Regions from separate parts of the Variovorax sp. RCC_210 genome, predicted to be linked through region 1. Evidence: riboswitches for the same ligand, from Rfam matches in the RefSeq annotation. Region 1 holds a riboswitch; the other holds the start of a gene.
What was found. Region 1 has a riboswitch for S-adenosylhomocysteine ahead of ahcY (adenosylhomocysteinase). Riboswitches for the same ligand answer to the same signal wherever they lie in the genome.

Region 1 (5,930 bases):
AGCGGAAGGCGCACCTGCGTCTCCTTAGGAACCGTCGCTCGCCTTGGCAACACGGACGGCGTGAATGAAAAACTCGCGGTTGCCGTCGCCCCCGGCGATCGGGCTGTCGAACCAGCGCAGCACGCGCAGCTCGAGCGCCGCGCAGGCGTCGTGCAGCCGCTTCTCGACCACGGCGTACATCGACTCGTCGCGCACGATGCCGCCCTTGCCGACCTGGCCGGGCTGCAGCTCGAACTGCGGCTTGACCAGCATCAGCAGCTGGCCGTCGTCGGCCAGGAACTGGACCACCGCCGGCAGCACCAGCGTGAGCGAGATGAACGACAGGTCGCCCACGATGAGGTCGAAGCGCGGGGCCGAAGGTTCCCCATCTTCAGCTGCTTCAGCTGCTTCGCCTGCTTCAGCTGTTTCGGGCGCCTCGCCCTCCTGCTCGGCGTCCTCGGCTGCGTCTTCCCGCAGATCGTCAGCCGACAGCGCGCGCGCATTGACCCCCTCAATGGCCACCACGCGCTCGTCCTCGCGCAGTCGCGCATGCAGCTGCCCGTGGCCGACATCGACGCCCACCACCTTCGCGGCACCGCGCTGCAGCAGGCAGTCGGTGAAGCCGCCGGTGGACTGGCCCACGTCGAGGCACAGCTTGCCCGCGACATCGAGCCCGGTGACGCCCAGCGCGCCCTCGAGCTTGAGCCCGCCGCGCGACACGTACCGGGCCTCGGCCGCGTCTGCCAGCTCGAGCTCGGCCGACTCGGGCACGTCGTCCTTGTTCTTCACGACCGAGCGCCACGCGTCGCTCGTGCCCGCGTCGCGCCAGCGCAAGCCGCCGGCAATGAGCCGCACGGCTTGCGAACGGGAGGCGGCCATGCCGCGCTCCACCAACAGTTGATCGGCGCGCATGCGCTGATCAGTAGCGGTACGAGTCGGGCTTGTAAGGGCCGTTCTTGTCCACGCCGATGTAGGCGGCCTGCGTGTCGGTCAGCTCGGTGAGCATGGCGCCGACCTTCTTCAGGTGCAGGCGCGCGACCTTCTCGTCCAGGTGCTTGGGCAGCACGTAGACCTTGCCGGCCTGGTAGGCGTCGGGCTTGGTGAACAGCTCGATCTGGGCGATGGTCTGGTTGGCGAACGACGACGACATCACGAAGCTCGGGTGGCCCGTGCCGCAGCCCAGGTTCACCAGGCGGCCCTTGGCCAGCAGGATGATCTTCTTGCCGTCCGGGAAGGTGATGTGGTCGACCTGCGGCTTGATTTCTTCCCACTCGTACTTCTCGATCGACGCGACGTCGATCTCGTTGTCGAAGTGGCCGATGTTGCAGACGATGGCCTGGTCCTTCATCTTGGCCATGGTGTCGTGCGTGATGACGTCCTTGTTGCCGGTGGTGGTCACGAAGATGTCGGCCTTGTCGGCGGCGTACTCCATGGTCACGACCTTGTAGCCTTCCATGGCGGCCTGCAGGGCGTTGATGGGGTCGATTTCAGTGACCCACACCTGCGCCGACAGCGCGCGCAGGGCCTGGGCCGAGCCCTTGCCCACGTCGCCGTAGCCGGCCACGCAGGCCACCTTGCCGGCGATCATCACGTCGGTCGCGCGCTTGATGCCGTCCACCAGCGACTCGCGGCAGCCGTACAGGTTGTCGAACTTGCTCTTGGTGACCGAGTCGTTCACGTTGATGGCGCGGAACAGCAGCGTGCCCTTGGCCGACATTTCGTTCAGGCGGTGCACGCCGGTGGTCGTTTCCTCGGTCACGCCGATGATCTCCGCCGACTTGCGGGTGTACCAGGTGCTGTCCACGGCCAGCTTGGCCTTGATGGCGGCGTACAGGATGCGTTCTTCTTCGCTCGTCGGGTTGGCGAGCACGCCCAGGTCCTTCTCGGCGCGCTGGCCCAGGTGCATCAGCAGCGTGGCGTCGCCGCCGTCGTCCAGGATCATGTTCGGGCCTTCGCCCTTCGAACCCTTGGGGCCGAAGTCGAAGATGGCGTGGGTGTAGTCCCAGTAGTCCTTCAGCGACTCGCCCTTGATGGCGAACACCGGCGTGCCCTTTTCGGCGATGGCGGCGGCGGCGTGGTCCTGCGTGGAGAAGATGTTGCAGGAGGCCCAGCGCACTTCGGCGCCCAGGGCTTGCAGCGTCTCGATCAGCACGGCCGTCTGGATCGTCATGTGCAGCGAGCCCGTGATGCGCGCGCCCTTGAGCGCCTGGCCCTTCGAGAACTCTTCACGGATGGCCATCAGGCCGGGCATTTCGGTTTCCGCGATGCGGATTTCCTTGCGGCCCCAGGCAGCGAGGGACAGGTCGGCAATCGCCTGGTCGGCGGTCGAAACGGGGTGGGGCTTGAGAACAGCGCTCATGAGAACTCCAAAACTGGTTTGAAAGATGCCACTGCGTACGGGGGTCTTACGGAAAATTGACTCACCGCGAGAACAGCGGGTGAGCGTGGTTGCGATGTGGTCCGAGCCTCACGCCTGATGGCGCTGCAACGCTCCTCGGAACGGCGGATTGTAGACGCGGCGCCGGGGCGCGCCAATCGCTCGGGTATCCCACATCACGGAAAGCGCGTTCTCGCGCACAGGCGTACATTGGCCCGCACCCCGCCCTCTCACCCCCACCTTCCCCGCCCCTCGCACCCACCCCAAGAAAGCCCCGCCCCATGTCGCTCACGCTCTCCAGACTCCCCTCGGCCCTGCTGGCCTCCGCCGCGCTCGTCGCCGCTCTCGGCGCGCCGGTTCTCGCCTCGGCCCAGAACGCCGAGCAGGTCCGCATCCGCGGCACCATCGTGCGCGTCGATGCCAAGACGCTCGTGGTGCAGGACCGCGGCGGCGAGGTGGTCAGCCTCGCGCGGCCGGCCGACATGCCGGTGTCGGAGGTCTATCGCATCAAGCTGTCCGACATCAAGCGCGGCAGCTTCATCGGCACCGCCGCCATGCCGCAGGCCGACGGCACGCAGAAGGCCATCGAGGTGGTGGTGTTCCCCGAGGCCGCGCGCGGCACCGGCGAAGGCCACCGCCCCTGGGACCTGCTGCCCGACAGCACCATGACCAACGCCACCGTCGCCGACCTGGCGGCCGCCCCCAAGTCCGTGCATGGCGGCCAGCAGCTGCGCCTGACGTACAAGGGCGGCGAAAAGACCGTCATCGTGCCGCCCGACGCGCCGGTGGTCACCTTCCGCCCCGGCACCGAGGCCCTGCTGGTGCCCGGCGCCAAGGTCATGGTCAACGCGCAGGAAAAGAACGGCACGCCCACGGCGCTGCGCGTCACGGCCGGTCGCAACGGCTTCGCACCGCCGATGTGAGCGGGCGGGCGGGCCGCAAGCAGGGCCCGCCGACCAACGCCTCGAGGACCCGGACACCCAAGGGAAATCCCGCACGCATTTTTGCCGCGGCGGCAACGTGCGGCGTGCCTGCGCGGCGTATCGTGGCGAGGGACTTGTGGCGAGGGACTTCGGCCTGCGGGCCGGGCCCGCGCCATCCATCCGTTTTATCCGTCCTATCCGTCCAGTCCGTTCATCCGTCCAAACAGGAGATTTCGCACCATGGCCACTGCCAAGAAAGCCGCCGCCAAGAAGACCACCTCCAGCAGCGACAGCACCGCCGGTGCAAAGCAGGCGATGCCGAACGCCGCGGACATGCTCAATCCGCTGAAGGGCATGGCCGACCGGCTGCAGAACCTCAACCTGACGGGCGGTGCCGGCAAGCTGCTGGACAGCGGCCGCAAGGACCTGCAGGCGCTGATGGAAGCCAACGAAAAGTCCTACCAGGGCCTGCAGACCGTGGTGCAGCGGCAGACCGAGATGATCAAGCACGCCATCACCGAATGGCAGAGCGCCGCCAAGGGCATGCCCGGCAAGGACCCGAAGGAAAACCTCGCCAAGCTCGACGAGCTCGGCCGCCAGTCGTTCCAGCGCGCCATCGACGACATCAAGGAGCTGGCCAACCTCGCGGCCAAGTCGCAGGCCGACGCCTTCGACGTGGTGCGCCAGCGCATCCAGTCGAACGTGGACGAAGTGACCAAGCTGCTGCAGCGCAAGTAAGGCGCACCGCAGACACCCACCGAGGACACGCCATGGCCGCAGCCCCGCCCCGCGTCGAGCAGCGCACGCGCGTGCACGGCATCGAGCTTGCCTGGGACAGCTTCGGCGACCCCGATGCGTCGCCGCTGCTGCTGGTGATGGGCCTGGGCGCGCAGATGGTCGCGTGGGACGACGACTTCTGCGCCCTGCTCGCCGAAGCCGGCGGCCACCGCGTGATCCGCTTCGACAACCGCGACATCGGCCACTCGAGCTACCTGACCGAGCTCGGCGTGCCCGACATCCAGCTGCTGATGCAGCAGGCCATGGCGGGGCGCATGCTGCACGCGCCCTACACGCTGCGCGACATGGCCGGCGACTGCGTCGGCCTGCTCGACGCGCTGGGCATCGCGCGCGCGCACATCGTGGGCGCGTCGATGGGGGGCGCCATCGGGCAGGAGATGTGCATTCACCATGCGCACCGGATGCTGTCGTTCACCAGCATCATGTCGACCACCGGCGACCCGACCCTGCCGCCGCCCACGCCCGAGGCGATGGCGGTGCTGTTCTCGCCCTCCCCGACCACCTTCGAGGCGTACCTGCCGCACTACGCCAAGGTGTGGCGCGTGCTGCGCGGGCCTTCGGCCTTTCCGCTGGACGAGGCGCGCGACACCGAGCGCGCGCAGCTCGTGTTCCTGCGCGGGCTCAACCCGCCCGGCGTGGCGCGCCAGCTCGCGGCCATCCTGGCCTCGGGCAACCGCAAACCCGCGCTGCGCGGCGTGCAGGTGCCCACGCTGGTGATCCACGGCGAGGCCGACCCGCTGGTGCCGGTGGCCTGCGGGGTGGACGTGGCCGACGCGATCGCGGGGGCGAAGCTGCTGCGCATTCCGCGCATGGGGCATGCGCTGCCGGTGGCCATGTGGCCGCAGATCGTCGATGCCATCGCGGCGCACACCGCGCCTCACCTGGACAGCTGACCCGCCGGAACCGCAGGAACCGCCTGAGGCCACGGCGGACATGACGTCGACATGAACAGGCCGCTTTGCCTCGCCGCGGCAGGCGGAAATTCGCGCCCTCCTAAAATCGCGGCATTCCCCCCGCAGATTGCCCACCTTGTCTTTTCTCGCCGAAACCCGCCGCCGTCGCACCTTCGCGATCATTTCCCACCCTGACGCCGGCAAGACCACGCTGACCGAGAAGCTGCTGCTTTTCTCCGGCGCGATCCAGATCGCCGGCTCGGTGAAGGCGCGCAAGGCCTCGCGTCACGCCACCTCCGACTGGATGGAAATCGAAAAGCAGCGCGGCATCTCGGTGGCCTCGTCGGTCATGCAGATGCTGTACCGCGACCACGTCATCAACCTGCTCGACACGCCCGGCCACAAGGACTTCTCCGAGGACACCTACCGCGTGCTCACCGCCGTCGACTCGGCCCTGATGGTGATCGACGCGGCCAACGGCGTGGAAGCGCAGACGCGCCGGCTCATCGAGGTCTGCCGCCAGCGCGACACGCCCATCATCACCTTCGTGAACAAGATGGACCGCGAAGTGCGCGAGCCGCTGGACATCCTGGACGAAGTGGAGCGCGAGCTCGGCATGCCCTGCGTGCCCATGACCTGGCCCGTGGGCCAGGGCAAGAGCTTCCGCGGGATCATGAACCTGCGCACGCAGGCCATGACGGTGTTCGAGTCGGGCAGCGAGCGGCTGCCGCACGACTTCGAGACCATTCCGCTGAGCGAGCGCGAAACGCTCACCAAGCGCTTCGGCGCCGACTTCGACAGCGCCATGGACAGCATGGAACTGGCCACCGGCGCCTCGCCCACCTGGGACCGCGAGGCCTTCCTGGCGGGCAAGCAGACGCCGGTGTTCTTCGGCTCGGGCGTGAACAACTTCGGCGTGATGGAAGTGCTCGACGCGCTGGTCGACCTGGCGCCCTCGCC
Region 2 (5,930 bases), on a different contig from region 1:
GACATGCGCCACGGCCTCCTTGCGGGCCTCGCGCTGCTCCGGTGAGAGCCAGGCCTGCTCGCTCTGCTCGAGCGCGGCGGCACGCTGCTCGGGCGTGAGCGCGGGGTTGGCCAGCGCCTCCATCTTGTCGGCCATGAAGTGGTCCTGGCGCATCTGCTCGCCGAACAGGCCTTCGATTTCCTCGGGCCTGAAGAACTGGCGGCGCAGCGCGTCCTGGGCCTGCAGCGCGCGGCGCAGGTAGGCGGGGTCGCCGGGCACCGGGGGCGGCATGGCGTGCATCGCTTCCTGCAGGTCGACATAGCGCTCGAACAGGCCGAGCGCGCGCACGCGCCAGTCTTCGCGCAGGTACTTGGCGAGCAGGGCAGGGGCCTTGGCCATCAGCGCAGCCTTGCTGTCGGCCTGCGCTTCGTGGAGGACGCGCTCGAAGATGGCGACGAGCGCGTCGTTCAGCAGCGCATCGGGGGCGTCGGGGGCCGCTGGCGCGGTGGTCGCTGGAACAGCCGACCGCGCGGTGGACGACACGGTGGCTGCCGCCGCCGCGGCATCGGCGTGGCCGGCCGCCGGCTCGCCCGCGGTGGGCTCCGCCGCCAGCCAGCCGCCGATGCCGATCAGCACCGCGCAGCCCGCGCCCCACAACATCAAGCGCGTGCGCATGTGCATGCGAATGCCCTCAAAGGCCCGCGCTTTTTAGCCGCTCCGCGTGCTCCGTGTAGATCGCGGGCACCTTCTTCTCGCGGTACGGAAAGACGCTGCCGTAGGTGTTGCCAAGCACCTGGTTGATCGCGTCCAGGTGGTTCTGGCGGTAGTCGCCCAGGTGGGTGCCGAGCCGGGTGGTGCAGGTGGCGACCAGCCCGTCGTTGGCCTCGCCGAAGAAGGCGAAGGTGCCCAGCGCCTGCAGCGGAAAGTCGCTCAGGTCGAACAGGTTGAAGCCGGTCGACGCGCCGGCCCACGAGTAGTAGCGCACGCCGTCGACCACCGACGCGCCGCTCTTCACGTCGCACGACGACCCCGCCGGCGGGCGCGCCTGCGGAAACTTGCGGTCGAAGGCCGCGCCGCCCACCGTGGTGAGCGAGGTCAGGGCGCTCAGCGGAGCCTCGGGGTAGTCGCTCGTGTTCCGGCCCGACAGCACGCCGACCGTGCGGTTCCAGTGGTTGACGACCTTCAGCGCCACGGTCTGGAGAAAGCCGCCCGGGCGCAGCGAGGCCAGCAGGTCGGCCACCTTCGAGCCGCCGTTCGTGCCGCTCACCGACGTAACCGACGCGACCAGGTCCGGCGCCACGGCCGCCACGTAGCGCGCGGTGGGCGCGCCTTGCGAGTGGCCGATCAGGTTGTACTTCTGCGAGGGGTTCTGCGAGAGCGCGCGCAGCGTGCGCAGCTCTTTCAGCAGTTGCTCGCCGCGCACCTCGGAGGTGTTGGTGCCCGAGAGCTTGGCCACGTAGATCTTGCCGCCCGCCTGGACCAGCGCGCCCCGAATGCCGTAGAAATAGTCCACGCCCAGCACGTTGTCGAAACCGAGCAGACCGTGGACCAGCACGATGGGGTATCTGGTCCTGGCTTCGTCGGTGGTGGCGCGGGCCGGCAGCGCGACGGCCGTCGCTGCGGCCACGGCAGCGAGGCCGCAGCGGAACACGACGGCGCGCGCCGCGCGCACGGGTTTGGCTGCAGGCCGCAGCGATGCATGGTTGTCTCTGGCCATTTTGGCTCTCTCCCTTTGGCGTTGCTCGAAAAACGAACGGTCGTTCGAAAACAACTGGGCGGATTCTGTGGCGCAGCCCCTGGAATGAAACTGGGGTTTCCCCCCGGCACATTTCGAATCGCCCTAAAATGCGCGACTTCCCAAGGAGCGTTGCAGCGGTGGGCCTCGCAGGCCTTCCGTCAGGCTTGGGGCGACAACGACGCTCGCCTGTTCGACTCTTCCGCAGGTGAGGCCATGTCCCAGATTTCCGCTCCGTCTTCAGCTTCAGATTCCGCTCCCGACTCCTCGCTTCCGGGCTCTCCCGCGCCTGCCGTCGCTCCCCCGCCCATGAAGCTGTCCGGCCTCGAGCCGGTCGCCATCGGTGCGGACACGCTGTTCGTCAACATCGGCGAGCGCACCAACGTCACCGGCTCCAAGGCCTTCGCGCGGATGATCCTGAACGGCCAGTTCGAAGAGGCCCTGGCCGTCGCGCGCCAGCAGGTGGAAAACGGCGCGCAGGTCATCGACATCAACATGGACGAGGCCATGCTCGACAGCAAGGTCGCCATGGTCCGCTTCCTGAACCTGATTGCCAGCGAGCCCGACATCGCGCGCGTGCCGGTGATGGTCGACAGCTCGAAGTGGGACGTCATCGAGGCCGGGCTGCGCTGCATCCAGGGCAAGGGCATCGTCAACTCCATTTCCATGAAGGAGGGGGTCGACAAGTTCAAGCACGAGGCCAAGCTGGTGAAGCGCTACGGCGCCGCCGCCGTGGTGATGGCCTTCGACGAGAAGGGCCAGGCCGACACCTACGCGCGCAAGATCGAGATCTGCGAGCGGGCCTACCGCATCCTGGTGGACGAGGTCGGCTTTCCGCCCGAGGACATCATCTTCGACCCGAACATCTTCGCCATTGCCACCGGCATCGAGGAGCACGACAACTACGCGGTCGACTTCATCGAGGCCGTGCGCTGGATCAAGGAGAACCTGCCGGGCGCCAAGGTGTCGGGCGGGGTGAGCAACGTGAGCTTCAGCTTTCGCGGCAACGACCCGATGCGCGAAGCGATCCACACCGTGTTCCTGTACCACGCCATCAAGGCGGGCATGGACATGGGCATCGTCAACGCCGGCATGGTGGGCGTGTACGACGACCTGGAGCCCACGCTGCGCGAGCGCGTGGAAGACGTGGTGCTCAACCGTCGCCCCGATGCCGGCGAGCGCCTCGTCGAGATCGCCGAGACCGCCAAGAGCGGCGCCAAGGACGAGAGCAAGCGCCTCGAATGGCGCGGTACGCCCGAGCAGCCGGTGCACGTCAACCAGCGGCTCTCGCACGCCATGGTGCACGGCATCACCGACTTCATCGTGGAAGACACCGAGGAGGCCTACCAGCAGATCCTGGCCAAGGGCGGCCGGCCGCTGCACGTGATCGAAGGCCCGCTCATGGACGGCATGAACATCGTGGGCGACCTGTTCGGCGCCGGCAAGATGTTCCTGCCGCAGGTGGTGAAGTCGGCGCGCGTCATGAAGTCGGCCGTGGCCCACTTGCTGCCCTACATCGAGGAAGAAAAGCTGCGCGACGAGGCCGCGGGGCGCGACGTGCGCACCAAGGGCAAGATCATCATCGCCACGGTGAAGGGCGACGTGCACGACATTGGCAAGAACATCGTCACCGTCGTGCTCCAGTGCAACAACTTCGAGGTGGTGAACATGGGCGTGATGGTGCCGTGCCACGAGATATTGGCGCGCGCCAAGGTCGAGGGCGCGGACATCGTGGGCCTGTCGGGCCTGATCACGCCCAGCCTCGAAGAGATGCAGTTCGTGGCCGGCGAGATGCAGCGCGACGACCATTTCCGCATCAAGAAGATTCCGCTGATGATCGGCGGCGCCACCACCAGCCGCGTGCACACGGCCGTGAAGATCGCGCCGCACTACGAAGGCCCGGTGGTCTACGTGCCCGACGCCTCGCGCAGCGTGAGCGTGGCGCAGAGCCTGCTGTCCGACCAGGCCTCGGCGTACATCGACGAGATCAACGCCGACTACGACAAGGTGCGCACGCAGCACGCCAACAAGAAGCAGGTGCCGCTGTGGCCGCTGGCCAAGGCGCGCGCCAACAAGACGCCCATCGACTTCGCGAACTACCTGCCGCCGGTGCCCAAGTTCATCGGCCGGCGGGTGTTCAGGAACTTCGACCTGACCGAGCTCGCCAAGTACATCGACTGGGGCCCGTTCTTCCAGACCTGGGACCTGGCCGGGCCGTTCCCCGCCATCCTGAAGGACGAGGTCGTCGGCACCGAGGCCGTGCGCGTGTACGCCGACGGCCAGCGCATGCTCAAGCGCCTGATCGAGGGGCGCTGGCTCAGCGCCAGCGGCGTGGTCGGCTTCTGGCCGGCCAACACGGTGAACGACGACGACATCGAGCTGTACACCGACGAAAGCCGCAGCGAAGTGGCGCTCACCTGGTACGGCATGCGCCAGCAGACCGAGAAGCAGGCCATCGAGGGCGTGATGCGCCCGAGCCGCTGCCTGTCGGACTTCGTCGCGCCCAAGGCGAGCGGCGTGAAGGACTATGTGGGCATGTTCGCCGTCACCGCGGGCCTGGGCGTGGAGAAGAAGGAGAAGTACTTCATCGACGACCTGGACGACTACTCGGCCATCATGCTCAAGGCCCTGGCCGACCGGCTGGCCGAGGCCTTCGCCGAGGCGCTGCATCACCGCGTGCGCACCGACCTGTGGGGCTACGCGGCCGACGAGGGCCTGAGCAACGACGACATGATCGCGGAGAAATACCGCGGCATCCGCCCCGCGCCCGGCTACCCCGCCTGCCCCGACCACAGCGTGAAGGGCCCGATGTTCGACCTTCTGGCGTGCGCGGACATTGGCATGACCCTGACGGAAAGCCTCGCTATGATGCCGGCCGCCAGCGTGAGTGGTTTCTACCTGGGTCACCCCGATGCGACGTACTTCAACGTCGGCAAGATCGGGCACGACCAGCTGCAGGACCAGGCCGCCCGGCGCAAGCAAAGCGAAGCCGAGCTCGAGCGCCTGCTGGCGCCGAACCTTTGAACCTGCCGGCCGGCGTGGCCGCCCGGCACCGGGAGTTGTTATTCAGAAGCTGATGTTTGCAGCCGCGCACTACGCGGCATTGGCGGTTTTCGTGTTCAGCTGCTGGGGGTACGGCCGCGCGCTGCTCGGCCGGCTGGCGCCGCCGCCGCGGCGCGACGCGGGGCTCGAGGCGGCCATGGCCGTGGCGCTGGGCGTCGGGTTCTTCATCTGCGCGTTCCAGGCGCTGGCCATCTTCGGTGCCTTCAAGACCGGTGCCACCGTGGCCGTGGTGGTGGCGGGCTTCGTCGCCGCGGCGGTGCAGCTGCCCCTGTGGCTGCGCGAGCGCCGCGCCCTGCGCGCCGGCGAGAGCCGCGCACCGTGGACCCGCGCGGAGCGCATCGCCGCCATGGCGCTGGCGCTGGTCGCGTTGCCCGCGCTGGTCGCGCCGCTGGTCCCGCCCATCGCCTTCGACGAGCTCATGTACCACCTGCCGTACGCGCGCCAGGTGGCGCAGCAGGGCACGCTGGGCATCCACGACTGGCTGCGCTACCCCTGGTTCCCCTACAACTACAACCTGCTCTACGCCGCTGCGCTGCAACTGGGCGACGACGTGCTGCCGCACTTTCTCAATGCGCTGGCCGGCGCGCTGTCGGTGTTCATGGTGTACCGCCTGGGCGTGCTGCACGCGAGCCGGCTCACGGCCTGCATCGGCGCGGCCATCTGGCTGGGGCTGGGCGACTATTCGAACGCGCTCATCGACATGGGCGTGGCGCTGTTCGTGCTGTCGGCCTGCGTGGCGCTGTGGTGGTGGCGCGAATCGGCGCCGGCAATGCCCGCGGCCGCCCAGCGCGGCGTGCATGGCGGCATGCGCTGGCTCGGCGTGGCCGCGTTCTGCCTCGGGGTGGCGGCAGGCTGCAAGTACCAGGCGCTGATCTTCCTGCCGCTGGTGGCGCTGTTCGTGGTTCGCCACGAGCGCCGCGTGAAGGCGTGGGCGCTGGTGCTCGGCTGCTTCCTGCTGCCGTGCGTGTACTGGTATGCGCGCAACGCCGTCATGACGGGTGACCCGTTCAACCCCATCGGCGCGCGCGTCTTCGGCTTCACCGAATGGACGCCGGCCGACTACGTGCAGCAGGTGGCCGACGTGCGCGTGCACGCCGAGATGCCCAACGCGCTGATCTGGTCGGTGTTCTTCGCGCCGTTCAGCATCTGGTGG

Region 2: linked by a shared signal. The riboswitch ahead of metH (methionine synthase) and the one ahead of ahcY (adenosylhomocysteinase) in region 1 are both predicted to bind S-adenosylhomocysteine.

What each region holds. Positions count from the first base shown of each region.
Region 1 covers NZ_JBFUPJ010000016.1:139,200-145,129, forward strand. The annotation lists gene metF (methylenetetrahydrofolate reductase [NAD(P)H]) at 1-14, opposite strand, end outside; gene AB6807_RS32555 (TlyA family RNA methyltransferase) at 25-891, opposite strand; gene ahcY (adenosylhomocysteinase) at 899-2,338, opposite strand; S-adenosyl-L-homocysteine riboswitch at 2,413-2,481, opposite strand; gene AB6807_RS32565 (hypothetical protein) at 2,638-3,279, shown strand; gene phaP (TIGR01841 family phasin) at 3,520-4,017, shown strand; gene AB6807_RS32575 (alpha/beta fold hydrolase) at 4,050-4,970, shown strand; gene AB6807_RS32580 (peptide chain release factor 3) at 5,107-5,930, shown strand, end outside.
Region 2 covers NZ_JBFUPJ010000004.1:357,122-363,051, reverse strand. The annotation lists gene AB6807_RS16460 (lipase secretion chaperone) at 1-660, opposite strand, end outside; gene AB6807_RS16455 (esterase/lipase family protein) at 671-1,696, opposite strand; S-adenosyl-L-homocysteine riboswitch at 1,833-1,908, shown strand; gene metH (methionine synthase) at 2,024-4,738, shown strand; gene AB6807_RS16445 (ArnT family glycosyltransferase) at 4,791-5,930, shown strand, end outside.